Regions from separate parts of the Tissierella carlieri genome, predicted to be linked through region 1. Evidence: riboswitches for the same ligand, from Rfam matches in the RefSeq annotation. Region 1 holds a riboswitch; each other region holds the start of a gene.

Region 1 (8,161 bases):
AATTAACCTCCTAGACAAATTTATTGACCTATTTATTCTTTTGTTGAACTATTTATTCTAAATACATAATATCATATTTTATTCAATTATTATCATCAAATAAAATATTATTCTATATTGGGAAAATCTAACTGTCTTAAAGCTTCATACAATATAATATTAACTGAATTTGCTAAATTTAGTGATCTCGCTATATTGCTCTTCATTGGTATTCTAATACCCTTCTGGAGATTCCCATCTAGTATTTCATTAGATAATCCCTTTGTTTCCTTTCCAAATACAAAGAAAGATTCATCCTTATAGCAATTTTCAGCATAATTATTTTTTGCTTTAGTAGTAGCATAATAAAATTCACCATTAGGGTACTTTTCCAATACTTCAAAAAAACTATTATAATAATGTATTTCTACTAAATTCCAATAATCAAGTCCTGCCCTTTTAAGAGCTTTGTCATCTACAGAAAATCCTAAAGGTCTTACTAAATGAAGCACTGTCCCTGTAAGGGCACAAGTTCTAGCAATATTTCCTGTATTTGAAGGTATCTCTGGTTCTACAAGTACTATATGTAGTGCCATAATTAAGTCACCATCTCCTATTCTAATACAAATTTCTCTATTACTTTAGCTACACCATCTTCATCATTTGAGTCTGTAATATAGTCTGCTTCTTTCTTTATGAATTCATCACCATTTCCCATAGCCACACCTAATCCTGCAAATGTCAACATCGATAAATCATTCTCGCTATCTCCAATAGCTATAACTTCTTCCGGCATAATTTTGAGTCTATTGCATAACTCCCTTAAAGCCTCTCCCTTAGACACATTTAAGCCCATAGCTTCTATGTTATTAGCCCAGGAACTAGAAGTACCTATATTTCCTAACTTGTCTAGATCCATTCTTAAATCTTGAAGTTTCGCTCTATTATCATCAATAAATAAGAACTTATATACATTTAAATCCTTTAGTTTGATTATTTCCTCTATATCTTGAAATACCTTTATATCTATAATGGTATTTCCATTGCCTTCATTATAAAATTGAAGCACTTCATCAACCTTAACATGAGAATAAAATCTAGACTCATCATAGAAATGATAATAGATATTTTTCTTCATAGCAAGATTTACTATTTCTTTAACTAAACTATTATCTATAGGCTTTTTATATATAATATTAGCATTCTCATCTACGATTATTGCTCCATTACATGCAACTATCGGATTTTTTAAATTCAAAGACCTAGAGTATGATAAAGCTGATTTTAATACTCTTCCCGTTGATAAAACAATGTGAGTACCTTTGTTCTTTGCCTTTTCTATTATTACTTTTGTTCTTTCCGATACCTGATTATTACTATTTAAAAGTGTACCATCCATATCTATAGCAACTAATTTATATTTCATTTTTCTCACTCCTCAACTACTTAATATAGCATAAAAAATAAAATAATAAAATACAAATTTAAATAATAACAACCTTTATTGTTATTTTATATCAAAATCTCCTTTGATGTTAATAAAGAATTTCTATATGAAATAGCTTTTCTGAAATTTATTTATATAAAATTCTTTTTAAAATATTAAAAACAAGCTAGAGCTTGCCTATAATTATAAAAAACCCTTTCTATTAATTAAATAAAAAGGATTTTTCACTTTATTATAATTATTACAATGCAGTTAAATAAATTGCATCAGTATATTTATTTTTTTCTATAACAACTTTTATATTATATGCAAATTCTATATTTTCCTTTGTTATGACCTCTTCTGGACTTCCTATGCCAACAATTTGTCCTTCATTTAACATAATTACCTCATCAGAGTATCTAGATGCTAGATTTATATCATGGATTACAACCACTATAGTAGTCCCTTTCTCTCTATTTAATTTTCTCAAAAGGTTTAATATCTCTATTTGATGATTTATATCTAAGTGAGAAGTCGGCTCATCTAAAAGGATAATAGAGGGATTTTGGGCTAAAGCTTTAGCTATGATAACTCGCTGTCGTTCACCACCAGAAAGCTCTGTAATAATTCTATTTTTTAGATGAAATGTATTAGTCATCTCTAAGGCTTCCTTTACAATTTCATAATCATTATCATCTTCTCTTTGAAACCTTCCCTTATATGGATGCCTACCCATTAATACTATATCTTCTACGGTAAATTCATAATCAATAATGGTATTTTGTGGTACCAATGCAATTTTCTTAGCTAATTCCTTAGCCTTTATCATGTTAATATCAACACTTTCTACAACAATCTCTCCTCCTTTTGGAGTATATATCCGATTGAGATTTTTTAAAAGTGTTGATTTTCCAGAGCCATTGGGTCCTATTATACTTATAAATTTCCCCTTTTCTATACTAAAGGATACATCCTTTAGTATTAGATCTTTTGCATATCCAAATTTTAAGTTTTTCACTTCTAATGCATACATGGTAACACTCCATTCAATTGACAACTAACAGTTAACGATTAACGATTGAAATCATTAATCTTTTAATTGATTTTTGTTCTTTGTTAATTGTCATTTGTTAATTGATTTTCACTATCTTTTACTCTTCCTAAGTAAATATAAAAAAAATGGTCCTCCAAATAAAGCCGTTATAATGCCTACTGGAATTTCAACAGGTGAGATAATCGTTCTTGCTATTGTATCTGCTGATACCATAAATATTCCGCCCACAAATGCTGATGCAGGAAGAATTATTCTATTATCAGGTCCAAGTATAATCCTCACTATATGAGGAATTATAAGTCCTACAAATCCTATAATTCCTGCTATAGATACTACCATGGAAACCATAAAAGTTCCCAATATTAATATATATATTTTTGTTTTCTCTACGTCTACTCCTAAACTTTGAGCTGACTCCTCTCCAGTCAGCATAATATTTAAATCTCTTGCAAAAAAATTTATAAAAATCATTGAAATAATTACAGGAATTGATATCTTAATTAAAGGCTCCCACCCCTTACCTGCTAAGCTACCTAAGGTCCAATATATAATCTTTGCCATATCTTTACTATATATAACCATTAGAAAGGACATTATAGCTGTTAAAAATTGGCCTATGGCAATACCTGCTAGAAGTAAGGTTGTAACTGGAACCTTGTTCTTTATTCTAGCAATATTATATACTGTAAATACTGCTCCCAAGGCACCTATAAAGGCAAAAATCGAAATAGTGGATATATTTATAAATGCTATATTAACTCCTAATATTATTGCAATACTTGCACCAAGGGCTGCTCCCGATGATATGCCTATTACATAAGGATCAGCCATTGGATTTTTAAATATTCCTTGAAATGCAGTACCAGCCATAGATAAACTAGCACCGACTAAAATCCCCAATAACACTCTAGGAAGTCTTATTGACCAGATTATAGTTTGATGAGATTTCTCTATATCTGAAACATCTATATATTTTTTTATAATAGGTAGTTTTGAGCCTACAATCCTAAAGGTATCTATAGAACTAATATTGGCAGTACCTATTACTGCAAAAAAACCTATTGATAATATTAATACTAAGAACAACACTATTAGGATAAAACCATATTTATCCTTATTTATGCTTTTTTTCATTAAAATCCCAACTTTACTTAAATAATTCTGGATGAATAGACTTTGCCACTAATTCCAATGCTTCAATTATTCTTGGTCCAGGTCTAGACACTACATTTGCTTCATTACCTTCAAATACATATACTCTGTCATCTTTTATAGCCGATATAGTCTCGAATCCTGGTCTCATCTTTATAGATTCAATAGTTTTATCTGGCATATCTTGAGATGCTAAATAGACTTCTGGGTCTTTTTCAATTAATTTTTCTAAATCGTATTGAGGATAAGCTATTTCTACACCCTTTTCATCTTTTTCATCTGCTGCAATATTTATTCCACCTGACAATGTTATAAGCTCGTTCATGAAGGAACCTTTACCAGCTGCCTGTAGTGGATCATGCCATATTTCATAAAATACTCTCACTTCTTCTTGCCCCTTTATTTTTTCCAATATATCATTTTTCTTATTATTCATAGCTTCAACAAGTTCTTTTGCTTCTTTATTCTTTCCTGTTACTTTTCCAACGGTTTCAATATCTTCCATCACAGCATCTATGGTTTCGGGCATAAATCCAAGAACTTTAATCCCTGCATCTTTTAATACCTTATTATCTTCCTCATTGCCAGCACCGTATACCAATACTAGGTCTGGATTTAACTCTACAATTTTCTCTAAATTAGTAGCCGTAAAATCACCTACTATTTCTTTTGTCTTAGCTTCTTCTGGATAATCACAATAAGATGTCACCCCTACAATTCTATCTCCTAAGCCTAAGGCAAATAAAACTTCTGTATTATTTGGTGCTAATGATACTATTTTCATAGGTTCTTTTTCCATAGTAACCTTATTACCAAAGTTATCTTCTATTTCTATTGGGAATTCTTGAGTTTCTTCTCCTACATCTTTATTTTGTGATTCTACACCTTCTACTTTTAATCCTTCATTTGAATCCTTCTTTGGTGTACATCCAACAATTGTAAATGCTATTAGCATTAATGATAAAAATAATGCGATATTTCTAAACTTCTTCATTTTTTACCTCCCGTTTTTTCTTTTAGTTATAAAGATAAATAAAAAAACTTATGCCTTTTATAAAGGATAAGTTTATAATCTATCTCATCCCTCCCTCCGAGGCTTAAATATAGGCAGGTATCCTGACTCATGGATCATCCTAATCCCAGCACCTTCCCAGTTTCCCAGTGGCTTTTGCTGGTTTCGTACCCAATCACAGTAGCGGGGGCTGTAGTGGGATCTCACCACTTTCCCTTTTAAGTTCCATTAATATGGAACACCTATAAATCTATTCTTTTGTAAAATAATAATATCAAATTAAAATTTATATTTCAAGGGGTTATCCTCAAATATAAATCCGTCTTTATCGATAATTGCCATAAATACCTTTGGCTTTTTTACCTCAGTAGGACTTATATCTAATTTAATATCTAAATTATTATTACCTGCAACCATTACTAAGTATCTATTGTATGATAGATTTATTGCTTGAACTCTATTATCGTTAATCTTCATATACTCACTGGATATCTCATTGGATATTGAAGTCCTAATATTTATCTTGTTACAGTTATCGGCTAAAATAATATATACCTTTTCTACTTCTCTGTCTTTAAATTCCCTAGTTATAGGTTTGCTTAGAATTGATGATAGATAATCCTTTGACTTATATAAAATTTCTGTATGATTTCCTTCTAATATTATATTATTTCCGCCCAAATATCCTAATGTGCTAGCTGTAGTTACAGTACCATCTCCATAATTTGTTTTAAATGCCTCTATGGGCTTTCCATCTGCCCATTTGATTTTTTCTTTTCCCTTTAGTTCTACTATAAATTCTTTATTTGTATAAATCCCTTTTCCACTTATAATAAATAATTTATCTTCATTTATAGATTCCTTTTCCAATGTATTTAAAAATGAATTATTTATAGACATATTTTCTACGGAAATTTCTTTTTTTACTCCTTTATCTTTCCAAAATAAATAATTTCCATATCTATAACTTGGCAATAAATCCTTAGCAACAGGAAATATGTTTCTTAAAGCCTCTATATAATGTATTTTTTCAAACAAATAATAATAAAGTATAAAGCCAAGCTTTAGTCCATTGTAAAGAATATTATCCTCTATTTTCGGATAGGGAAGCTTTCCTCCACTCCAGAAGCAATACGCATCTACACTTCCTAAATTCGGAGTTCCTAACATAATTAGCTTATCAATATAGGAAGGATTAAAATAATTAATATATGCCCTCCCTAACAGTCCCCCTAAACTATGGCCGATGAGTATTACTTTTCTCGCACCTGTCTTCAATTTTAATTTTTCTATATTAGGAACTAGATACCTATCTACTGCCTCCAATACAGGGATTTTCCAATTATAATAGCAAATAAATAAGTTTTCTCCTTCTTCATAACCCATAGAGTTTAATATTTCAATAAATGGTCTATAAACCCTTTCTGCCAATCCAAAAGAAAAATCCCCAGTCCCCTTTATTATATCATCACCCATAGAACCAAAAAGTCCTGGTATAAAAACAATAGGATAGTCCATATTTATTCTCCTTTCTGCTTTTATATCAGGATATTCAATTTACTTATATGGTGTTATTCATTTCTAATTTCAATAGTTTATCTTTTAGTTCAACTCCACTAGCAAAGCCTACTAAATTTCCATTGGAACCTATGACTCTGTGACACGGAACTATAATAGCTATTGGATTTTTATTTAATGCTCCGCCAACTGCCCTCGGTCCTTTAGGACACCCGATTTTTTCAGCAAGTTCCTTATATGTTCTTGTCTCTCCATAGGGTATATTTAATAATTCCTTCCACACGCTTTCTTGGAAAGGAGTTCCCTTAAAGGAAATTGGCATAGTAAATTCCTTTAATTCTCCCTCTAGGTATTTAATTATTTCCTCATGATAATTATAGTCTTTTTCCTCTACTTTAATAGGAGTATCATAGTATCTTTCTATATATTTAAGGTTGTCCTCTTCTTGAAAAGAAAGAGCTATTATTCCTTTTTCAGTAAAATATACTGTTAATTCACCTATGGGTGATTCAAACGAGTAATATTTAGGGCTCATATTTACCTCTCCTTATTTTTTGTTGTTTATTTCTGCTAAAAAATTCTTTAATGTCGATATTTACTGTATTTTCTAATATCACTTTCCATTTTGAATGATATAAAGTGATTACTCCCATTATAACATATGAAATAGACATAATAATATATATTGGACTAGCTATGCTTACATTTTTTAATATGATCATCTGAATTAAGCCAGTAAAAGAATTATTTATCATATGTATAATAATTGTTACTAAAATTGAATTTGTCATAACTGCAATATACCCCAATGATATTCCGACTATAAAAGTAGGTACTACTTGCATTAAGTTATTATGTAAAATAGCAAAAATTAAGGCTTGCACTACTATAGCGAATTTTACTCCATATTTCTTTAACCATTTTAATATTCCACCTCTGAATATAAGTTCTTCTATAACGGGGCCAATTATAAATACACGTAAATAAAGTCCTAATGAAGCTTTTATATATTCTCCTTTACTGGCATACAAAAGATTCACATCTATTGAATACCCCTTAGTATTTAATATTGATTCAATTATGGTTAGAAATAGTAAAACTATATGATTAACAGCATTAATATATATGTATATTTTAATAATATCAATAATTTTTATATTTTTCTCACTCAAAACCTCAGCTAGTTTAATATTATTCTTCAAGGTAATAATCCTCCTTTTAAATCGTATTTAATGGCATGAGAAATACTCCACTTATATATAAGGAAGATTAGCAATGTTTTAACTCTATTATTTTTACACTGTTTTCAAATTGCTCCTTAGATATTGGATAATATCTTATTTAAAGCGGTACTAACCAATACAGCTACTATAATCCATAAACCTAAATCTATTAACAGCTTTATATTTAGTATTCCCTCAGAGAAACTATAACTAAATCCTGTTAGTTTATAAACAATACGAGTAATTATGTAAGTTATTATAACAACTAATATAGATACATAAGATTTTTTATTCATTTAACATCTCTCCTTTACATCTTTAAATTTTAATTTAAATGCAATTCTTTGTAAAACTGGATATTATTTCTGCAATATTGGATTAGCTATTGAATTCTGTAATAATATATTAACTATAAAAGAGTTTTCTTCTTGTTCATAATTTATATGTCCGTTATATTTCTCTACTATTTCTTTTATACTTCCTAATCCGAAACCATGGAATAACTTATCTTTTTTGTAGTAAAACTCCTACCTTTTTTAAGTTTAACTTTATCAATTATTGAATTGCTTATTTCTATTGATAAGTATTCTTCTATCTAAATTATCTTAAGTTGGATCTTTTTCTCATTTTCTGATGATATCTTTTCACAGGCTTCAATAGCATTAATAGATCTTATAAGAAATTGAAATGCTCCTACTCTAAATGTATCTGATAAAAAATTTACATAGCTTGTTATAAAGAATATTATTGTATGCTTATCCCTTTTTCTTATTTTCTGGGCAGTCTGTACTCCA
Region 2 (6,263 bases), on a different contig from region 1:
TATCAGCTATGGTACATGTCTCCCAACCCAATGCATGATCTATTAGCAGTTCTGCATTAATACCAAATAGCTTATATAATAAATCTTCATTATGATAATCAGTAGGCTTGCCTATAGAACATCTTGCAATATCCCCCATGGTAAATAGTCCTTGTTTTTCTAATCTTCTAGCATATCCTTTACCTACACGCCAAAAGTCTGTTAGGGGCTTATGTGACCAGAGCAATCTACGGTAACTCATTTCATCTAGTTCAGCTATTTGCACACCATTTTCATCTATCGGAATTCGTTTTGCTTGAATATCCATTTCAATTTTAGCTAGATATAGATTTGTGCCAATCCCAGCTGTTGCTGTAATTCCTGTGGTGCTAAGTATTTCCAAAAGTATTTTAGTAGTAAGGTCTCTAGCTGATAGATTGTAGGTATTTAGGTAATTTGTAACATCCATGAAAACCTCATCTATGGAGTAAACATGGATATCTTCAGGTGCAATATATTTTAAGTAAATATTATAAATTTTCCTACTATATTCTATATAATATGCCATTCTAGATGGAACTACGATATAGTCAAGTGAGAGATTGGGCGAAGATTTTAATTCAGTATAATTGAAAGAAATATAAGTTAAATTATAATTTTCTTGTCAAAATGGAGTAGTCAAAGTCAAAAATATTATATCCTTCACTTTATTATCAATGATATAGCCTAATTCTACTATTAATAATAATACTAATTACTTAAAATACTATTGTATAGTTCATCATTTAATTTAATATTGTATTGCCTTTCGTAGTAATCAAACATATAGTCTTTAAAGAAATCTTCTTCTATTGTGCCTTCATAGTTCTTCATTGTCATCCACACTAAAGTAAGTGGAGAGTCTGCATTGGGAGCCCCCCAATTAAACATTCCTCTTGGCATATTATAAACTTGCTTGTTTTTCACTGCACTTATCTTTGACCAATCTTGCCCATCAAATTGATTGTTTAAGTACTTATCTGCATTAGTTCCACCAAAATCATATATTACATCTGGATTCCATTCATATATTTGCTCCATACTTACTTGAACTCCATCTCCATCTGTACCTGATGCACAGTTTATTAGACCAGTTTTTACAAGCCAATCATCACCATAATAATTTCCACCTCTAACAGCTATAATTCCTCCATCATTTGAATTTATCATTATGGCTTTTTTCTTATTTTCTCCTGTTTTTTCTAGTGGCTCTTTTACTATTTCATTGGCTTTTTTCCACTCTTGTTCTAATGAATCACTTTCATCTTTTTCAAATATATCTCTCATTAATTTGTCTATTTTAACAGACCATTCTTCATTTCTAGAGTCATTTTGGAAAAAATCTACTACTGGTACTCCTAGTCTATCCAATCCTTCTTTCTGAGTATCTCCATATACTAAAATTAAATCTGGTTTTAAATTCATAAGTTCTTCTACATTAGAAGTATATCCATCTATAAAACTAGTGTTAATATCCTTCCAATTTGGAATTATAAGTTCTAATATTTCTGGATTTGCATTGGAAAACCCTTTTGGATGAGAACCTACAATTTTAGTGGTGTCCTTTACAACTGATGCAAAAGTTGCTGGTAGTGGTGGTGCTATTATTACTACTCTATTTATATTTTCTGCAACTGGTATTTCTACTTCTGCTCCTGTTAAGTCTACTATTTTTTTAGTTTCAGACTTAGGCTCTACACTTTCTGTCACTGCAGGTTTATTTTCAGGCACAGTTTTTTCTTCATTATTCTTACTACATCCACTTAATGCTAAAGTAAATGTAAGCCCTGCTATTAATAACGTATATTTTTTATTCATAATTACCTCCTAATCTAATAAGACAAAAGTTTTTTTATTTATTCCCATACTTTTTAAATCTAGTATTTTAGATTTCATTCCAAAATACACCTCTATATTCTCTTCGCTTAATATTTCCTCTGTTAGACCATATTCATAGCTGTCTTTACCTAGAAATAAGGTGTAGTCTGAAATACTCATGGCGTTTTCTGGGCTATGAGTATTTATTATACAAGATATTCCCTTGCTTTTAGATAGATTTAAAATCTTGTCTAAAATTATCTTCTGATTTTTAAAATCTAAATGAGCTTCTGGTTCATCTAATATTATTAATCGTGGCTCTCCTGCTATTGCCCTTGCTAAATACACCATCTGAAGTTGTCCACCACTAAGTTCTGTACACTTCCTATCTTTTAAATGATATATTCCCACTTCTTCCATAGCAATTTTTGACTTCTCTTCATCTATTTTCTTTGGCATACTAAATGGAGGCATTAATTTCGTCCTTCCCATTAGTACCAAATCATTTACTCTATAAGGTAAATTAGTCTTTCCAGCTTGTGGAACATAGGCTACTTCTTTTTTATTTAAGATTTGATCTACTTTACTTCCATCTAAGCAGATTTCACCACTACTTAATTTAAATATACCTAGCAGACATTTTAAGAAAGTCGTCTTTCCAACTCCATTTTGTCCAAGTACTGAAACTATTGTATTGTGGTCTATTTCTAAATTTATATTACTTAAAATATTTGTCTTTCCATCATAAGAAAAACATCCATTTTTCATTTCTAATTTCATTTTATATCTCTCCTAGTATAAGTATAGATAAACATTGGAGCACCTAAAATAGCGGTTAATATTCCTATAGGAATTTCTGTTCCAGTGAGTGACCTTGCTATTAAATCTACTAAGACTAAAAATATAGCTCCCACTATTCCTGAAAAAGGTATTAAATATCTATTATCTGCTCCTATGATTTCTCTACATATATTTGGAATAAGCATTCCTATCCATCCAATTATTCCAGATACCATTACTGCACCAGAAGTTATTAATGTAGAGGCCATTATTACTAAAACCCTATTTCTCTTTGGATTTACTCCAAGGCTTTTTGTATCTTCATCCCCTAGAGATAGAATGTTTATTCTCCATCTTAAAATAAACAGTATTACTATTCCACTTATTATTGGAACACTTGCTAAAAATACTTTATCCATACTAGCTCCAGTAAAACTACCCATTAGCCAATATGTTATTGATGGAAGAGTTGATTCTGTATCTGCAATTAGTTTTATAAAAGAAGTTAAGGCATTGAAAAAAGAACCTACTATAACTCCTGATAACACTAGAGATAGTACAGAATCTTCTACTTTTATCTTTGCAATTAAATAACTTATAGCGACACTTAATATTCCCATTGAAAAGGATATTGTAAGTAGTAGTTTAGATGAACCTGGAAATAACAGTAATGCTAGTGCCGCTCCAAATCCAGCTCCACTACTAACACCTAGTATATCTGGACTTACTAAATTATTTTTAAATATACCTTGAAAAGAAGTTCCCGCTACTGAAAGTCCAAAACCAACCAGTATATTTAATAATACTCTTGGAATTCTAATATCCCAGATTACAGTACTATTAAAGGATTCCTCTGAAACACTATGAATTTTATTTGAAAATGCTTCAATTACTTCTCTAGGTTCAATACTATATCTTCCTAAAAATAGAGATACAAAAGAAACTAGGATTAAAATAATAATTCCTAGTGCTATTTTTTTATTCATTTATATTACCCTTTTTAAATATAGTCCTTGGATGATTTTCAATTTCCACTTCTACAAGTGAATACTTATTTAAACTTTCCATTACTAAACTTTCTGGCTTTAAAATGTCTAATCCATTTAAATTACCTGAAAGCCATCCTAGTATAAAGTTCTTAGGCTTAGTAAAATCATCATTCATTTGATGAGTGCTCACATATAAACATCCGTCATCATCTAAGGAATTATAAATTTTATCACTCATATTATCCATGTCTTTTACAAAGTCTAAAACTCCTGAAGTTATAATTAAATCGTATTTTTCTGTAGGTGTATAAGTATTAAAATCTCCTACTTCAACTTCTACTCTGTCTTCTACTTTATTTTCTGCTATAACGTCTTTTGTAAAGTTAATAACTTGTGCTTGGTCTATTAATGTACATTTTGCATTTGGGAAATTTTTGGCGATTTCAACTGAAAGAACTCCTGAACCACAACCTAAATCAAGTACTTTTATTGATTTGTTTTCGTCAAATAATGACTTCATAAGCTTTACAAATCCCTGTACTCTACCTAAGTACATTGAATTTCTAGCTCCTCTTCCCATTGACCTAAAGTCAAAGAAATCAGATCCATTGTCTTTATTTGCATTATCTCTATCTGCTCCATTTTTCAATAAATCATGGATATTGTCTATATTGGTTAAATCTTTCCAGTATAGAAGGTTTTCACCTAGATACATATTAGATTTTTCATTTAAGAAGTAATTAGTTTCATCTGTATTTTCAAAGATTCCATTTTCATATTTTATGTAATCCATAGATACTAAGGATTTCAAAAAGTACTCTAAATTCTTTTCATCTAAATGTAATGATTTAGCTAGTTCATCTATAGATTTTCCAGTTTCTAAACAGTTGAATATATTAAGTTCTAATGCCGTATAGATAAGTTTTGTCTCTAAATATTGAAATGTTAAATTTATTAATTTACTACCATCGTATTTTGGTAATTCGTTTGCGTTTTTCATAATATCCTCCTAATATATAATATGTTTTTTATAGTACATATTAGGCTATGTCTTTTTCATAATATTAATTACCTCCCCATCGAAAGCTTAATAGATAATTAGGCAGGTCTCCTGACTTAAAGATTTAGAATACCTCACCTTCCCAGTTTCCCAGTGGTTTATAAGGTACAACTCTTTTTACAGTAGCGAGGGCTGTTGTGGATTTTAACCACATTCCCTATTAAGTTAATAACACCTAATTTATATAGTATATTGTATATGTCGATTATACTTTCATTGATAACTATTGTCAATGAGAACCATTCTCTATGCAACACATTAATAATATATGGTTAAGATAGAACTTCAAACCCATTGATTTATCTATACTTCATGCTCGTGTCATTATTATAGCACGTTCCCCTCAAGCTGGGTCGGAGAAAATATGGTCATTCTATTAACATTTAGAGCTGTTTTTATGATTTTAGATATAAATTTAAAGAGGATTTAATCTATGTCCATCTTCCCTAAAGTTGTTATTTACCATATCTAATGACATTTAATACTATTTAAAATTCTTAAGATTTATTCATGCCATTACTTTGACAAGAGGGATTACACACAATAGTAAATTATTTGCTAATTTAGGTCCATTGGGATTTTTAAGTGCATCCTTAATATTATATACAAAAAATTCTAAATGACTTGGTTTAATTGGTTTTTTTGGATTTTGGGGTTACTTCAAAAAAGTTCAAGACAGAATTAAAAATCTAATTTTATTGTTAGTCGATCCCGTTTCTGAATATTTTTTATTTACATTCGTACTATCCAACTTTTATATACAGCCACTTAAAACACTTACCATTATAAATGATATTAACAGCAATACTGCTAAATGTTTCATAATTTGCTTTTTCATTTTTTATCCTCCTTATAATTTTGACTAAAATTTAAGTCTATAGCTGTTTTAGTAAATCAAAGGTTGATATTAGATAAAGAAAAAACCTTTGCTGAACTTTCCAACAAAGACTTAGATATATTTTTTAAGCGATAATGTAATTGTGAATCGACTGCCTTGGGCTGATTTTTTTCATATACTATGGTTCCTTCGTGCTGAATTATGATTTCCCTTGCAATAGCAAGACCAGGACTTGAACCACCAAATTCTCTGGAGCGAGATCTGTCTACTCCATAAATTAGATATAGCATGCTCTATCAATACTTAAAATATCAGTAGCTAATCTTTTTGCAGGTTTAAGAACTAATCCTGATAAAAAATACATGAACCCTACACCTGTGACTATGGCTACCACCATAAATAAAAAACTGAATCGTGAATATGGCCCCACTGTTTCTTCGATAATTATCTCATTCAAATTATCAAGTTTGATTTCTCGTATTTCCTCATCTAATTAGAAATCTAATTAATCAATATTGATTTTTTATTATTAACTGCAATGGATCTATAACGTTTACGTTAAGATTATAAAGTTCCGAAATTGTAAAAGCCACACACAACAGAGTGAGAAACATTGAGGTAATAAGTGTGAGCCTGATTCTCAAAGAAATCCCTTTTTCATATGTCATCCTCCCTAACAATTAAATCGTTTTGTAAACTTAAATGAAAATTGAGGACTCCAACCTCTGTATGGTACAATGTTTTTGCTAGAAAACAAATA
Region 3 (8,161 bases), on a different contig from region 1:
TTATATCTTAAATCGTATATATCCAGTTTCTTGAGAATAGTATTTACTTTAATATAATCTTCCTCTGTATAGAATTTAAATATTCCTTTTTGTGATAATAATCCTGTTGCAACTATCTCCTTTACTTTTGCTGGAAAAAACTTATCACTTGAAATAGATTTTTGCGGAAGATAGCCTAATCTAGCTTCCCCATGAAAATTTATTCTGCCATCTGTACACTCTATTAATCCTAAAATTGCATTTAATAATGTGGTTTTGCCCGAACCATTAGGTCCAATAATTCCTAGATAATCTCCTTTATATAGGCTGAAGCTAATATCTTTTACTGCTTCATGCCTTCCATATTTTAGAGTTAAATTTTTTACTGATAATATCTCATTCTTCATAGCCAAGTCCTTCTTTTAATCTTTCTAAATTTCCTTTCATAATATCGATATATCTTACATCTGACTCTATCTCTTCCTTAGATAAATTATGTGCACCATGCAATAAAATCATTTTAGCTCCCGTTTCTGACGATATTATTTTAGCTACCTTAGGATCAATTAATTCTTCATAGAATATTGATTTTACCCCTGCATCTTCAATATTTTTAATTAATTCAATAATCATTTTAGGTGTTGGCTCTGCATTAGGAGAAAATCCATTGTATGGTGTAATAAACTCTAGATTATACCTCCTAGCAAAATAACTAAATGCAGAATGCCCACCATAGATAACCTTTTTTGAATTTACCTTCTCTAAAGCTTCTGCAATTTCTTTGTCTAGTAAGTCTAATTGTTTTTTATATTCTTCTGCATTTTTTATATAAAATTCCTTATTCTCTTTATCTGCTTTTGTAAGAGCTACGGTTATGTTATCTATCATTTTTTGTGCATATATAGGATCTAGCCATATATGAGGATCCTTATCACTGTGATCATGAGCATGGTCTTCATTCTCATCTTCTTCATTCTCATGACCCTCATGCTCATCTTCTTCATGCCCATGTCCTTCAAGTAGTTCTACACCTTCACTAGCATCAGTTATTATTAAATTATAGCCTTCAATATTATCTGCTATTTTTTTCGCCCAAGGTTCCATATACTCACCAGTATAAATAAATATATCCGCATTCTTAATATCTACCATATCTTTAGGAGTGGGTTCATATGAATGCGATTCTACTCCTGGTGGAAGTAATAAATTTACATCAACCTTGTCTTTGCCAATTTCCTTTACAAAATCATATTGAGGAAACAAAGTCGTTATAATTTTTAGTCTACCACTATTTATTTCTTCATGATCTGTGTTTTTACTGCAACCTGACATCAATAATATTACAAGAGAAATTATAAATGTCTTCCAAATCCTTTTTCCCTTCACCATATACTCCTCCTCGCTTCTAATCTTATTTTATTTACCACTTAAATGCCAACGCAAATCATTTGCATTTAATTTTTCGTATAAAAAACCTCTTAACTTTTACATTAAGAGTAATTTTATTTATATTTATTATATATAGAGATATATCCTTTGTCAATAATCTATATATAAATCTTTTAAGTGGCATATTTATTTTTATTCTTTAATTAACTTAATACTTATACAATAAAATATATACCCTATCAAATATCCACCTATTACATCTGTTGGCCAATGGACTCCTAAATAAATCCTACTAATTCCCATTAGACATATCATGACAAAAGATATAATATGGATTAGCTTTTTCTTCCTATCATTATCTACTTTTTTCGCCAATAAAAATGCTATTGTAGAATAAAGGGTCATTGTTACCATAGAATGTCCGCTAGGAAAACTTAATCCCCCTTGATTCACCAAAAAAAACTCTAATGGCCTCGTTCTTTGGAAGAATTGCTTTAATAAATAATTTAATAAATATGATCCCAGAGTTGATAACAACAATAATTTAGATATGTAATATTTCTTTTTGATTAACGTATATGATATCCCCATAGCAGTAACTGGCAATAAAAAATTTACAGATCCTATAAAGGATATAAATTTCATAAATGATAATATTCTTGGATTGGTATTATTATGTATGTACTTCATTATATCCACATCAAATAGAATACCCTCACTGCTACCATTAACCATAAAACCTAAAATTAAAAATATTATTAACATTAAACCTAAAATAAAATCTTTACCTTGCTTATTCATTTATACACCCCTATTATTTTTCTATCAAATTCATTATACCAAAGTTCTCGTAAAATACAAAAAACTTCTTAATAAAAAAAGGCTTCTAAAGGAGAATTTTAAGGAAAACTTTTTGGTCACTGCATAAGCGACTTGTACGAAATCAAAATGTTCGACAATCTGCTTAAAACTCAAATAGGTCAAGTTCTAAAATGAAAAAGACAAAAAAAGTAGAATTTTCTTATTCGTTATAGAAAAGGTTCATTTCTTTAGTGAAATCAACCTTTCTATTAATCTTATTCTTCTATGTTTTTAAATCCATCACCTAATACTTCATAAACATTACTTACTGTAATAAATGCATCTTTATCTATGCCTTTAATATAACTTTTCAATTTAATAAAATCTCTTCTATCTATAACTGTTACTACTACATTCTTTTTCTCTCCTGTATAAGCTCCTTTAGCATTATATATAGTCGCCCCTCTTTCCAAATCATTTACTATATATTCTTTAATATCATTACTATATTCACTCACTATATTGACTTCTTTGCACAAACTTATACCCTCGATAGTCCAATCTATTACTACACCATTTAATATAATTCCCAATAGAGAATACATTCCCAACTCAGGCCCGAATGCAAATCCAGCCATTATTATTATAATGAAGTCTGATATAAGCACTCCTTTGCCAAGCTCTATCCCAAAGAACTTATTTATTATCTTTGCTATTATATCAGTTCCACCTGTTGATGCATTTTGATTAAATACAATCCCCATACCTATTGCCGATATAAAAACTCCAAAAATTAGCTGTATTATAATGTCTTCTACTAAAGGCTGTTGTATAGGTATAACTCTCTCAAATAAAGAAATGGTTATAGAAGTCCCCAGACTTGCATAAATAGTCTTAAATCCAAAGCTGGTTCCCACAATAAGAAAACCAATTATAAATAAAACTATGTTAATGATTATCATAATAGCTCCTATTGATAAAATTGGAATCCAATGATTAATAACAATCGCAAGTCCATTAGCTCCACCTACAGCTAATTTCTGGGGCATAAGAAAGAAATATAAACCTGCTGCTACCATTATCATACCAAGAGTTATAAATACATATTCTTTTATTTTTCCTTTCAAATATATTCCTCCTTTATAATTTTTATTTACAAAAAACCTCCCAAAACTTAAGTGTTCTGGGAGGCACAAAGAAATAGACAGATTATATAATTTGTCTACATATTTAAATCTGCTTTTAACACCCCCTATCGACCGTAGAGTTTTTTAGTGCATAAGTAAAGGCAGGTCTTCTGACTTTGGTTCATAAGGACTTAAAGTCTTCCCGATTTATTCAGTGACATTAGTTTTAAATCCTTCCCCATTACAGCGGCGGGACCGTATAGGCATTTAACCTATTTCCCTTTTAAGCAAAGAATATTTTTCTCTGCACCTTCACCTAATTATTTAGTTATCAATTCAAGTATATAGTATATTATTATTACAGTCAACTATATGTAGCACCAACTAATCTCACCAAGAAAAAGAAGATAGGATATCCTATCTTCTTTTTCTTGGTGGTGCTATATGAATCGCTTTATCTTCTAATCCCAATGTAGCCTCAAAAAATGCTTCTGAAAGAGTTGGATGGGCATGAATTGTTCTCATTATACTATATATATCCAATCCATTAGCTATAGCCAGTGTTCCTTCTGCAATTAAATCATTTGCATGAGGTCCAAGTATATGAACTCCCAGAACCTTCTTATCTTCTTCTCCAGCAAGTATTTTTATTATTCCCTCTCCTTCTCCTAAGGATAAGGCCTTTCCATTGGCTGCAAACATAAACTTACTAGCCTTATAAGGTATTCCTTTTTCTTTAAGCTCTTCCTCAGTGTAGCCTACATGAGCTACCTCATTCATTGTAAATACGCAATTTGGATAGATATCTAAGTTGACATCTGGTGTATGACCCATTATTTTCTCCATTACATATTCACCTTGTGCAGATGCCACATGAGCTAATTGAACTCCTCTATTTACATCTCCTATGGCATATATGCCAGGAATATTTGTCTCAAACTCATTATTTACAAAAACACCTTTGTCATCATATTTAATCCCTAATTCATCAAGGTTTAACCCTTCTATTACGGGACCCCTTCCTGATGCAATAAGTACTTTATCTCCTATTACTTCTATTTCTTCGTCTTTTTCTTTATATTTGGCTAAAACTCTAAGTTTATCTCCCTCTTTGGTGATTTCTTTAGCCCTAATATCAACATATGTTTCAATTCCTTGTTTTTTCAACATTGGTACTAATCTTCTTGAAATCTCCTTATCTGCATCCTTTAAAATCCTAGATGCTAAAAGAATTACTTGGGAGCCTAGTTCTTGATAAATGCTTGCAAACTCTAAACCTATTACTCCACCACCTACTACAATTAAAGTTTCTGGAATCTCTTCCATCTCTAGAAGCTCATCAGACGTGATTACCCCTTCTAAATCAACTCCTTTTGTTTCGGTCATTTGTGGTTTAGAACCTGTAGCTATAACTATATTATCCACAGTTATTTCCTTTTTGTTTCCATCTTTTAATTCTACAGAAATATTATTTTTATCTTTTATATTAGCTGTTCCACGTAAAAATTCTATGTTTTTATAAGAGGATATAAGTTGTTCAATACCTCCTACTAAAGTATTTACAACTTTATTTTTTCTCTCTTGTAGTGCTTTTCCATCCATTTTAAATTCTCCTGCTGTAATTCCAAACTCAGCAGCTCTTTTAAAACTGGACATAATCTCTGCATTTCTAAAATATGTTTTAGTAGGGATACAGCCCCTATTAAGGCATGTACCCCCTACTTCTCTATTTTCTATTAAGATTATATTTGCACCAAGTTGAGCTCCTCTTATTGCCGCTACGTAGCCTCCTGGACCAGCCCCTATAACTGCAATAGTTTTAGTCAAATGGTACACCTACCCTTCGTATTTAAGCACTGGGAATCTAGCTGCTTTTGTTTCATCTGGTCTGCTTACAATAGTGTTTAAAGGAGCATCCTTTAATAACTGTGGATTTTCACTTGCCTCTTTAGAGATTGTAATCATAGCATCGATAAATTCATCAAGCGTTTCTTTAGATTCAGTTTCTGTTGGCTCAATCATAATTGCTTGATTAATAATTAATGGGAAGTAAACTGTTGGTGGATGATATCCCTTGTCAAGCAATCTCTTAGCTATATCCAATGTAGTTACTTCAGACAACGTATCCTTTAACCCACCTAATACAAATTCATGTTTAAATAAAGTATCTATTGGTAAATAGAAATGTTCTTTTAATTTATTAGCCATATAGTTAGCATTTAATACAGCTATTTCACTAGCTTTCTTTAATCCATCACTACCCATTGTCAATATATAGGTATACGCTCTAACTAATATGCCAAAATGACCAAAGAAATCCTTAACTTTACCTATAGTATATGGTACATTATAATCCAGATAGTATCTATCTCCATCTTTTTGTACCACTGGAACTGGTAAGAATTCTTCAAGATGTTTCTTAACTCCTATCGGTCCTGCTCCTGGTCCTCCACCACCATGAGGTGTTGAGAAAGTCTTATGAAGATTGAAGTGAACTACGTCAAATCCCATATCTCCAGGTCTTGCATGACCAAGGATAGCGTTAGCATTAGCTCCATCATAGTATAATTGCCCACCAGCATCGTGTACAATCTTAGCTATTTCTTTAATATTCTTATCAAATATTCCAAGAGTATTTGGATTTGTAAGCATTAATCCTGCTGTATCATCTCCAACTACTGCCTTAAGTGCTTCTAAGTCTACTAAACCATCTTTTGTTGATTTAACTTCTACTATTTTATATCCAGCCATTGCTGCTGTAGCTGGATTAGTACCATGAGCTGAGTCTGGAACTATGATTTTATTTCTCTTAAAATCTCCATTCTTTTCATGGTATGCTTTTATAACCATGATACCAGCTAACTCACCATGAGCACCAGCAGCTGGCTGTAAACTCATCTTGTCCATACCCGCTATTTCTGCTAATGATTTATCTAGCTCATACATCAATTGTAGTGCACCTTGAGTACAACATTCTGATTGATATGGATGAAGATTTGCAAACCCATCATATCTAGTTGTATCCTCATTAATTTTTGGATTGTATTTCATAGTACAAGATCCAAGTGGATAAAATCCAGTATCTAGACCATAATTTTTATTTGATAGATTTGTATAGTGTCTTACTACATCAACTTCAGATAGTTCTGGAAATTCAAGTTCTGAATCAGATAAAAATTCTTCTGGAATAAAATTCTTTATGTCCTTATCTTCTACATCTAGTGTAGGAAGATTATAAGCTTTTCTTCCTGACTTAGATAATTCGAATATTAACTTATCATATTTTCTCATTTTATCCCCTCCAATACACTACTCAATTTATCTATTTCATCTTTAGTCCTCTTTTCTGTTACTGCATATAGGACAGAATTATTAAATTGGGGATAATCTTTACCTAGGTGATAGCCACCTATTATATTTTCTTTTATTAAATCTGCATTTATCTTATCAGCATCTATATCAGATGTAACGGCAAATTCTTTAAAGAACGGTTTATCAAAAAGTGGTTTATATTTACCTGATTTAGTAATCTGCTCAAAAGCATAGTGAGCTTTTTTTGTACTTTGAAGAGCAACTTCTTTTAACCCTTCTTTTCCTAGAGTCACCATGTAGATAGTAGCAGCTAATACGTTTAATCCTTGATTTGAGCAAATATTAGAAGTAGCTTTTTCTCTTCTAATATGTTGTTCTCTGGCTGTAAGTGTTAGAACAAAAGATCTTTTACCATTTTTATCTTCTGTCTGTCCTACTATTCTACCAGGCAATTTTCTCATATAGTCTGATTTAGCAGCTATAAATCCTAAGTATGGTCCACCAAAAGATACAGGTATACCCATACCTTGAGCTTCTCCTACTACTACGTCAACACCTAATTCACTAGGTTTCTTTAGAATAGCAAGAGATATCGGATCAACGGATGCTATAAAACTAGCTTTTTTAGCTTTGTGAGCAATCTCTCCAGCAGCCTTTAAATCCTCAATTATACCAAAAAAGTTTGGACTTTGAACTATAACTGCCGCAGTATTATCATTTACAAGCTTATCTAATTCTTCTAAATCAGTAACTCCATCCTTCATATCTACTTCAATAACCTTTAAGCCTTGTACATGTGCATAAGTCTTTAGGACTTGAATTGACTCTGGTCTTACTGTTTTGGAAATTATAATTTCATCTTTTCTTGCAGATGCTGCAGCCATTAAAGCGGCTTCAGCAACAGCAGTACCAACATCATATAATGACGCATTTGCAACATCCATCCCAGTTAAATTACATATAAGGGTCTGGAATTCAAATATATATTGTAATGTTCCTTGGCTTATTTCCGGTTGATATGGTGTATATGATGTATAAAATTCTGACCTTGAAATAATATGATTTATTATTGAAGGGATATAGTGATCATATGCTCCTGCGCCAAGGAAACAAGTCATCTTACTAGTAGAGCAGTTTTTATTTGCTAATTCAGTTAAATATGAACGAACTTCAAGTTCAGATTTTGCTTTAGGTAAGTTCAGTTCTCTATTTAATTGAAGATCTTTAGGAATATCATTAAAAAGATCATCTAAGGAGTTAAGCCCTATAGACTTTAGCATCTCCTGCTCATCTTGATGAGTAGTTGGGATATATGGAAACATATTTTATTCCTCCTCAGCTAAAAACTTTTCGTATTCCTCACTTGTCATTAATTCTTCTAATTCATCTTTATTAGTCATTTCTATTTTAATCATCCAGTTCTCGTATGGATCTGCATTTAAAAGAGCTGGATCATCTATTAATTCTTCATTTACTTCTACTATTTTACCACTTACTGGCATATAAATGTCTGCTGCTGCTTTAACTGATTCTACAGCTGAGAAAGCTTCTTC
Region 4 (8,161 bases), on a different contig from region 1:
TCCATGATGATACCTTGTCTGCGAGGACTCACGGGGAGCATAGTTTCAAATAACGTACTGCTATTTACTTTAGAACCCATCATAGAGTCAAATATAAAACCAAAGTATTTCATAGAAAACCACATAGGAAAATCATTGACTAAAAATTCTGGTGGTCCCATCATTCCTAACTCTTTAATTTCCTTCGTGCTTCTTTGTTTATCCGGCACACCGGATGACAAAAGAATTAATCCCTTTACTCTTTCAGGACAATTCAGAGCAAACCGAAGTCCAGCACCACCACCAGCGGATGTTGCAAGAATATAAGCTTGTTCAATACCCAATTCATCAAGCAATTTATTAAATACTTTCGCTTGATTTTCAGGTGTTGGATTTCTAGGCAATTCTGAACCGGGATAACCAAATCTGGAAATGGATATTTTTCTATAATTTATTCCGGTTATTTGGTTTAAACTAACAAAGCCTTGGTCGTATCCTCCAAAGATGCCATGTGATATGAGAACAGCTTCACCTGTACCCTCATCAACATAAGTCATCATACCAAATTCAGTTTCAATTGTTTTTATATTGTAATCTTCCAAACGTTTATAAGCAGTTTTTATATCGCTACGATACTGGATAATAATAGAAAAAGCCATAATTATAATAAGAAAAATACATATTTGCACTTTCTTATACCTCCAAATGGAAAAAAATTTAGTCATCAGTTTTCTTCTCCTTTTTTATATATCTTTCTGAAAAAGAATAAACTAATTGGTTGGTTAAATACTGTAGACTTTCAGGTTTATAGTCACTGTTATCAAATTTATAGAGTAATAGGAAAAGTGGTGAATAAAAATTCAAGGCCATTATATAAGGGTCACTATCGATAAAATGTCCTCTTTGAATCAATTCTCGAAACAGATTAGTTTCTAGTTCTAATACATCATCTATAAATATCTTCTGAAACAGCTTCTCAGCCTCTGTATTATGGTATCGTTCAATAGTCAGCATTTTCCTAAATTTTGAAACTACTTCATCATTTAGATAAAATGACAGCAAATCATAACACATCTTTCCTAGAAGATTGAGATCAATATTTTCATATTTATCTACCATTTCGGAATCAGCAGGAATGGTCAGCTTGTTTCTTGCTTCACTCATTTTGTTTGATACTTCACATAAGATTGTATCAAAAATTTCCTGTTTGCTTTTATAGTGTTTATAAAGTGATGGAGCTTTAATATTGACCGAATCTGCAATTTGTGCAACAGAAACACCTTCATAGCCATGAATAGCAAATAAATTTAATGCATTTTCAAAGATTACTTGTTTTGTGTTTTTCTCTTCCATCGTTACACCTCTTAATGATATCAGATATTCAATAAATATATAATTAGGCTAATAATTATTAGCCTGTCAATAGAGTAATTTAAAAATCTATTCATTGTAGTCTGTTCCGCTCGCAGTCTCTAGTAGAAAATTATTCTTGACAGAATAGGTTTGTCGGGATAAACTATAGGCATAAAGGTTTGTTGCATCAAACCAAAAGGAGGAATAAAAATGGAAAAATTTAAACTTTTTGATGCAGAATATAAATTTATGGATATCATCTGGGAACTTGGGGCAATAAACTCCACTGAGCTTTCAAAAATATGCCTTTCCAGATTAGGATGGAAGAAGCCAACCACATATAATATGATACGAAAGCTCTCAGAGAGAGGGATATTGCAAAATGAAAATGCTGTTGTTATATCATTAATTGGACGGGAACAGGTGCAAAAATATGAGACTGAAGCCCTTTTAGAAAAATCTTTTGATGGTTCACTCCCAGCTTTTATTGCAACATTTTTGAAGGATAGAAAATTATCAGAAGAAGAAGCACAGAAAATCAGGAAAATGATAGAGGAGGCAACAAAATGATAGATCGTTTTATTGCTATAATAAATATGAGTCTAACTGCAAGTTGTGTTGCCTTAGGAGTTATGATAGTACGATTATTGCTAAAAAAAGCGCCAAAGATATTCTCGTATATACTTTGGAGTATAGTATTATTTAGATTGATTTGTCCTTTCTCCTTTGAAAGTAGTTTAAGTCTAATGTATTCTAGTGATATTTCAAAGGAGGTAATTTATACTCAGGCCCCTAACGTAAGCAATAATGTTGAGACAATTGACAATATGATAAATACTGCAATTGAAAAACCAATCAAGGCCCCTGACTCTGGAACAAGTGTTAATCCCATGGAATTAGCTTTAAGGATAGGCTCTAGGATATGGGTTTTAGGTATGATAATTTTACTTTCCTATGGATTGTTTTCTTATTTTAAATTAAAACATAGACTAGCTACTGCTATATTGATTCAAGATAATGTTTATGAAACAGATTTAATTAGTACACCTTTTGTACTTGGATTTATTCGACCCCAAATTTACATACCTGTTGGGTTAGATATGAATGATTTTGATTATATACTTAAACATGAGCAGATGCATATTAAAAGACGAGATTACCTTATTAAACCTATTGCATTTATAGCACTGGCAATACACTGGTTTAACCCTATAATTTGGATATCTTTTATTTTAATGGTGAAGGATATGGAGATGTCCTGTGATGAAAGTGTAATGAAACAATCAAGGGAAGATATCAGAGAAAGTTATTCTAATTCTTTACTTTCCATATCAATAAAACAAAATGGCTTGATTTCGCCTATTAGCTTTGGTGGAGGAAATACTAAGGGACGAATAAAGAATGTATTAAACTATAAGCGCCCTAGGTTTTGGATTGTGTTTATCGGTATATTTGTTGTCATTACAACGGGAATTGTATTGCTGTCTAATCCTAAAACTCTATCCCCTAAAAAAATAGATTTCTCCGTTTATGAAATATATAAAAACACAACTGAATATGTAGGGGATAATGTAAAAGTAGTTAATATAGTAGATAGACTTCCTATATCACAGGCGTTAACTAGATCAAAGGTAGAGCTTTTTACTAAGGAAGAACCCTATGTAATAGAAATAACTTATGATACTTCAAGGACCGTAAGGGAGTATTTTTCCGGAGCGGATAATCAGAATGTTTTTGACCAAAATGCTATTTTAATATTTGCATTAGTTGGTAATGTTGAATATGTAAACTTTGTTTTAGATGATGGAGAAAATGATGAATTGATTCAGCGAACTAGAGATTGGGCAAATTACAATATGAACAAGGATGTATGGAAGGATTCTTCTACTATGGAACAATTTGATTTATTATCTCAGAAAGTTATGGACAATTTAGCAAAAGATGATATTTCTTATGAGCTGGATATTTTGGCTTTAATTAACAATGGAAGGAGAACAAAAAGGCTAAGTGTAAATGATGCCCCATATGTAGAAAATTACAAAAGGATAGAGGTAATAGGAGAGATTTATTATATATATGAGGATGGAAATAAATATTATGTAGAGAAGCCCTATGAATTTATCAATGAATTGACAGGAGAGGACTATAACGATATAAATAATACGAATGAACTGATATCCGGTAAAATAGAAGAGTCAGATGATAAGGTTTCTCAGGAAATAGTAGATATGATAGAGGAAAATTTAAGTATTATAATGTCATCACCTAAAGATGCATCTAATCCATGGATTTATATTGATATGCATCAGAATGAATACGAAGAAATTATAAAAAATGGTGAGGAAGAAGCTCTTCAATATATGATTTCTCAGTTTGAGGCAGGTAATATAGATGGTTTAAGAGGACAAATCATGATGATTCTATGCAAAGAATTACTAGGAGATAGAAACAATGTAATAGATGAAGCCTTATCTCCAGAGGAATGGTTTTCACAGCTTAATATAAAATAAAATACTATTTTTATCGATCGTATTTATAATGAAAGGACTCTACTTGGTAAATTAAATATTTGCTAATTCTATAAAAGTAAAAGAGAGATAGAGAGATTAAGAACCTGATTCATAAGGAAAATAAAAAGCTTGACTAGTGTTAGTTTTAATATGATAAGAATAATTTCACATAGAAGAGTTGTCCTACTGTATGAGTGCATAATGACAATATTGTCGAATGTTGCAAAACGATGTCGAAAAATATATTATTGACGAGTCAAATAGACTAAATATACAATGATAGTAAAGTTATATTTAAATAAAAGATTTAAACCATAGATGCTACGGAGATTTATAGTAGTATCTATGGAAAAATCAGAATGGATTTATCGATTTATTTACAGACTTTGTTCTTGTGATAATTCCATTGAAAGGAGATAAAAAAATGATTTCAGTAATAGGATTAGGATATGTTGGACTTCCCACAGCAGTTTTGTTAGCCAATGCAGGAAACAAGGTAAGAGGTATTGATATCAATGAACAATACTTATCAAAAATTGCTAATTGTGAAATAGAGACGGAAGATATTGAATTAAATAATATGTTAAGTAAGGTTCTGAATAATGAAAATCTGACATTGGAGAATAAAATAAGTGAGTCGGATGTATTCATTATAGCAGTACCTACTTTAGTAGTGGACAATGAAATTTGTTTAGATCATATAAAAGCAGTTTGCGCAGAGCTGGTAAAGGTATTAAAAAAAGGAGATTTGGTAATTGTTGAATCTACAATTGCACCAGGAACAACAGAAACCGCTATTAAATCTATGTTAGAAACTAACGGTCTAAGTGGTATTGATGACTTTTATCTTGCACATATGCCAGAAAGAGTAAAGCCTGGAAACACATTAAATGAATTGGTCTACAATGATAGAGTAGTAGGAGGAGTTACTCTGAAGGCTGCAGAACTTGCGAAGAAAGTATATGAGTCTTTTGTCAAAAGTGAAATAAAAGAAACTGATGCTTTGACAGCAGAAATGGTCAAGGTAGTGGAAAATACTTTTCGAGATATTAATATAGCATTTGCCAATGAGGTCCTAACAATTTGTGAAGAAGCCAAAGCTGATCCATGGAAAGTCATTGAGTTAGCAAATATGCATCCAAGGGTTAATATTCATAGACCAGGACCTGGTGTTGGAGGATATTGTATTCCAGTTGTTCCATGGTTTTTAGCACAATTGGCTCCCAATGAAGCTAAAATTATCAAAGAGTCTAGAGCAAGAAATGATTATATGCCAATTAAAGTAGCCAACGACATAAAAAAGATAATGGACAAGAATAATCTAAGTAAAGTTTTATTATTAGGGACAACCTATGCAGGTAATGTGAAGGAAACAAGATTTAGTCCTATATTAGATATTATAAAAGAATTGGAATCATTAAATATCAATTATTCAGCTTATGATCCTATTTCAAGAGATAAATTAGAAAATCAAGAAAATGATTTTACTAAAGCAATATCAGGTGCTGAATTAGTAGTTTTCTTAGTAGGACATGATATATTTAAAGAAATCACTGCTGAAGAATTAAAAAAATATGGAGTATTGGAAATCTTTGATTGTACAGGGCAAATATACTTACAGCATTTGGATCAGAAAGAAATAAAAGTTCATGTATTGGGGAAATTGGATATATAAATATAATGAAATAGTGAAATTAATAGGATAAATAGAAATATTAAGGGAAGTAGTTTTAGTATAATGAATATAAGACACAAGAGAGCAATTATGCTCCACTTGTGTCTTATATATTTTCTCAAGCCTTAAAAGTCAATTTATTAAACAACTCTATATCCTTATTTGGCAATCCCATAAATATTATCTTAATCAAATTATGTACATTTTATTTTACCTTAATGAGTACCTTCTACTACCTCTATATCCATAGATTCAAAGATTTCTTTAATTTCATCTTTTCTATCAGCCTTGCATTTAACAGCACAAGCCCCTAGATGTACTCTATCTACTCCAGAATCTTTCAGTCTCTCTGCAATAGTAATTATATTTTCTTTAGAATCCATAGAACATATATTGCATGAGAATAGAGATATAAGTTCAGTTTCTATATTCTTGTATTGAGAAAAATGTTTTTCCTTGTTATTGTATGTTCGAAAACATCCCATAGTAGAACACTTACCATTTATTTTTTCACATATTCCAATTGCGATTTTCATATTTACTCTCCTAACTGTTTTATCTAATAATTTGTTCCTGTCATATTACTATAAAGATTATATAATGTCAATGAAGAAAAAAGTAATAGGGGATATTTATTAGCAAAATAATAACAAATACATTTGCTTATACTTGTTTAATAATTATTTATATAGTATAATTGGTGATGAAAATTGAATATGGAATAAATAGGTTTATAGAATTAGAATTCTATAAGTAATAGGGAAGCAAAGTGAAAATCTTGCACGGTCCCGCCGCTGTAAAAGAAGAGTCTTTTCTAAATGTCACTGGGAAACTGGGAAGACAGAAAAGATGATGAGGCTTAAGTCAGAATACCTTCCTATTTATTAGCAAAAGTAACTCTACGGTGGATGGAGAAAGCTAGTATATTATGTTAAATTGTTTTATTTCGCTATCCTTCTGATTATTTTCAGGAGGTTTTTTGATAGAACTTACTTCAAGATTTATCACATACAGGATTTTTATTTAACAGGCTTAGAAACTTCAACAATCGTAGGGAGCTATGAGGGTTGAAGTTTTTTATTTATAAAAAAGGAAAGGATGAAAAGTGTGAAGGATTATAAAAGAGTATTGTGGATAATGATTTTAGCTATAATGATATCCAGTGTTTCAGGCTGCACTAAAACTACCAGTGTGGGAGGATTAAGCAATACGAAAAATGTAGAGAAGGTAGAGAATAGTGAGTTATCAATAACTGTAGAAGGAGATATGTATCCTTTAAAAGTAAAAGACTTTCTTAAAAAAGAAACTATTTTAGAAAATAAACCAGAAAAGGTAGCTGTTTTATCTGGTACCCCTTTAAATATCTGGTATGATTTAGGTGGAAAATCTGTATGTACATCTGATGTATCAGATAATGTAAAACTTATACCTGAATACGAAGAAGAAATACGAAGCCTTCCAACAATAGGACCAGTATATTCTATAGATATGGAATCTGTAATACCTCATAAACCAGATTTGATTATAGCCCAAGTTGGAACTCAGTCAACACAAGCAAAGAAATTGAGAGAAATGGGTTTCAATGTAATTACTACTCATATAAGAGGATATGATGATGTGGTATCAACTTATAAAGCTTTTGGAAAAATACTTGAAAGGGAAGAGTTAGCTGAAACAAAGATAAAAGAGCTGGAAAAGCATAAAGAGGAAATCATATCTAAATTACCGGAGGAGAATAAATCTGTAGTCATATTATACATAACATCTAAAACCCTTGCTGTTAAGCTTGATAACAGTATAGCTGGGGATATATCTAAAATACTGAGACTTAAAAATATTGCTTCTGATTTACCACCTGATACTATAGGATCAGAAACTACTCCATTAGATATAGAGTATATAGTAGACAAGAATCCAGATTATATTTTGGTTACAAGTATGATTTCCAGCAATGAGGAGGCTGTAAAAGCTATAGAAGAAGAATTTGCAACAAATCCAGTATGGAATGGAGTAAAAGCTATTCAAGAGGGTCGTGTTATTCATCTTCCACAAGAATATTTTTTATATAATGCAGGACCTTATTATCATCAAGCTATAGAATATATGGCTAGAAGTATATATCCAGAAGTATATGGAGAGGTGAATAAACAGGATGAAAAATGATATTTCCCTTAAAGACAATACAGGTTATAAAGTAGCTATTATTGCTATTCTAGTAATACTTTTTTTTGTAGCTTTTATATTGGGAAATACTAAAGGGACTCTTGAGGTAGGGGCAAGGCGTATATTTGAGGTTATTATGACGGACGATGGAAGTTCAGAAAGAATGGTAATTTGGAATATCAGATTACCAAGGATGATACTAGCAGCTTTAGTTGGTGCAAATCTTGCTCTGTCAGGTGCTATTTTGCAAGGAGTAATGAAAAATCCCTTAGCCGATCCAAGTATTATTGGTATAAGCAGTGGTGCAGGGCTCTTTGGAATTGCTGTATTAGTTATTTTACCCCAGCACATAGGACTAGTACCAATTGCTGCTTTTGTAGGAGCCATGGCTGCGGCATTTATAATATATATTTTATCTTGGAAAGGTGGAATACAGACAACAAGGATAATATTAGCAGGAGTAGCTGTATCTGCTTTGTTT

What was found. Region 1 has a riboswitch for cobalamin ahead of KQI38_RS10710 (ABC transporter substrate-binding protein). Riboswitches for the same ligand answer to the same signal wherever they lie in the genome.
Region 2: it holds a riboswitch for cobalamin, as region 1 does, so the genes downstream of both, KQI38_RS00160 (methyltransferase domain-containing protein) here and KQI38_RS10710 (ABC transporter substrate-binding protein) in region 1, are expected to answer to the same signal.
Region 3: it holds a riboswitch for cobalamin, as region 1 does, so the genes downstream of both, KQI38_RS07295 (YitT family protein) here and KQI38_RS10710 (ABC transporter substrate-binding protein) in region 1, are expected to answer to the same signal.
Region 4: it holds a riboswitch for cobalamin, as region 1 does, so the genes downstream of both, KQI38_RS16570 (ABC transporter substrate-binding protein) here and KQI38_RS10710 (ABC transporter substrate-binding protein) in region 1, are expected to answer to the same signal.

Annotation. Positions count from the first base shown of each region.
Region 1 covers NZ_JAHLOH010000033.1:120,483-128,643, forward strand. The annotation lists gene KQI38_RS10690 (tRNA (cytidine(34)-2'-O)-methyltransferase) at 108-575, opposite strand; gene KQI38_RS10695 (Cof-type HAD-IIB family hydrolase) at 593-1,405, opposite strand; gene KQI38_RS10700 (ABC transporter ATP-binding protein) at 1,668-2,441, opposite strand; gene KQI38_RS10705 (FecCD family ABC transporter permease) at 2,553-3,596, opposite strand; gene KQI38_RS10710 (ABC transporter substrate-binding protein) at 3,610-4,608, opposite strand; cobalamin riboswitch at 4,704-4,887, opposite strand; gene KQI38_RS10715 (esterase/lipase family protein) at 4,906-6,144, opposite strand; gene KQI38_RS10720 (methylated-DNA--[protein]-cysteine S-methyltransferase) at 6,188-6,679, opposite strand; gene KQI38_RS10725 (CPBP family intramembrane glutamic endopeptidase) at 6,669-7,346, opposite strand; gene KQI38_RS10730 (hypothetical protein) at 7,463-7,663, opposite strand; partial or broken gene KQI38_RS22810 (GHKL domain-containing protein) at 7,727-7,870, opposite strand; gene KQI38_RS10740 (response regulator) at 7,963-8,161, opposite strand, start outside.
Region 2 covers NZ_JAHLOH010000004.1:46-6,308, reverse strand. The annotation lists gene KQI38_RS22540 (Y-family DNA polymerase) at 1-565, opposite strand, end outside; gene KQI38_RS00175 (ABC transporter substrate-binding protein) at 730-1,836, opposite strand; gene KQI38_RS00170 (ABC transporter ATP-binding protein) at 1,846-2,616, opposite strand; gene KQI38_RS00165 (FecCD family ABC transporter permease) at 2,613-3,602, opposite strand; gene KQI38_RS00160 (methyltransferase domain-containing protein) at 3,595-4,605, opposite strand; cobalamin riboswitch at 4,690-4,859, opposite strand; gene KQI38_RS00155 (ATP-binding protein) at 5,560-5,793, opposite strand; gene KQI38_RS00150 (hypothetical protein) at 5,781-5,960, opposite strand.
Region 3 covers NZ_JAHLOH010000025.1:94,697-102,857, reverse strand. The annotation lists gene KQI38_RS07310 (metal ABC transporter ATP-binding protein) at 1-386, opposite strand, end outside; gene KQI38_RS07305 (metal ABC transporter solute-binding protein, Zn/Mn family) at 376-1,365, opposite strand; gene KQI38_RS07300 (phosphatase PAP2 family protein) at 1,561-2,169, opposite strand; gene KQI38_RS07295 (YitT family protein) at 2,445-3,296, opposite strand; cobalamin riboswitch at 3,440-3,625, opposite strand; gene lpdA (dihydrolipoyl dehydrogenase) at 3,714-5,123, opposite strand; gene gcvPB (aminomethyl-transferring glycine dehydrogenase subunit GcvPB) at 5,133-6,587, opposite strand; gene gcvPA (aminomethyl-transferring glycine dehydrogenase subunit GcvPA) at 6,584-7,930, opposite strand; gene gcvH (glycine cleavage system protein GcvH) at 7,934-8,161, opposite strand, start outside.
Region 4 covers NZ_JAHLOH010000047.1:7,192-15,352, forward strand. The annotation lists gene KQI38_RS16540 (alpha/beta fold hydrolase) at 1-581, opposite strand, end outside; gene KQI38_RS16545 (TetR/AcrR family transcriptional regulator) at 697-1,332, opposite strand; gene KQI38_RS16550 (BlaI/MecI/CopY family transcriptional regulator) at 1,543-1,902, shown strand; gene KQI38_RS16555 (DUF5301 domain-containing protein) at 1,899-3,842, shown strand; gene KQI38_RS16560 (nucleotide sugar dehydrogenase) at 4,267-5,517, shown strand; gene KQI38_RS16565 (CGGC domain-containing protein) at 5,733-6,053, opposite strand; cobalamin riboswitch at 6,228-6,412, shown strand; gene KQI38_RS16570 (ABC transporter substrate-binding protein) at 6,625-7,680, shown strand; gene KQI38_RS16575 (FecCD family ABC transporter permease) at 7,670-8,161, shown strand, end outside.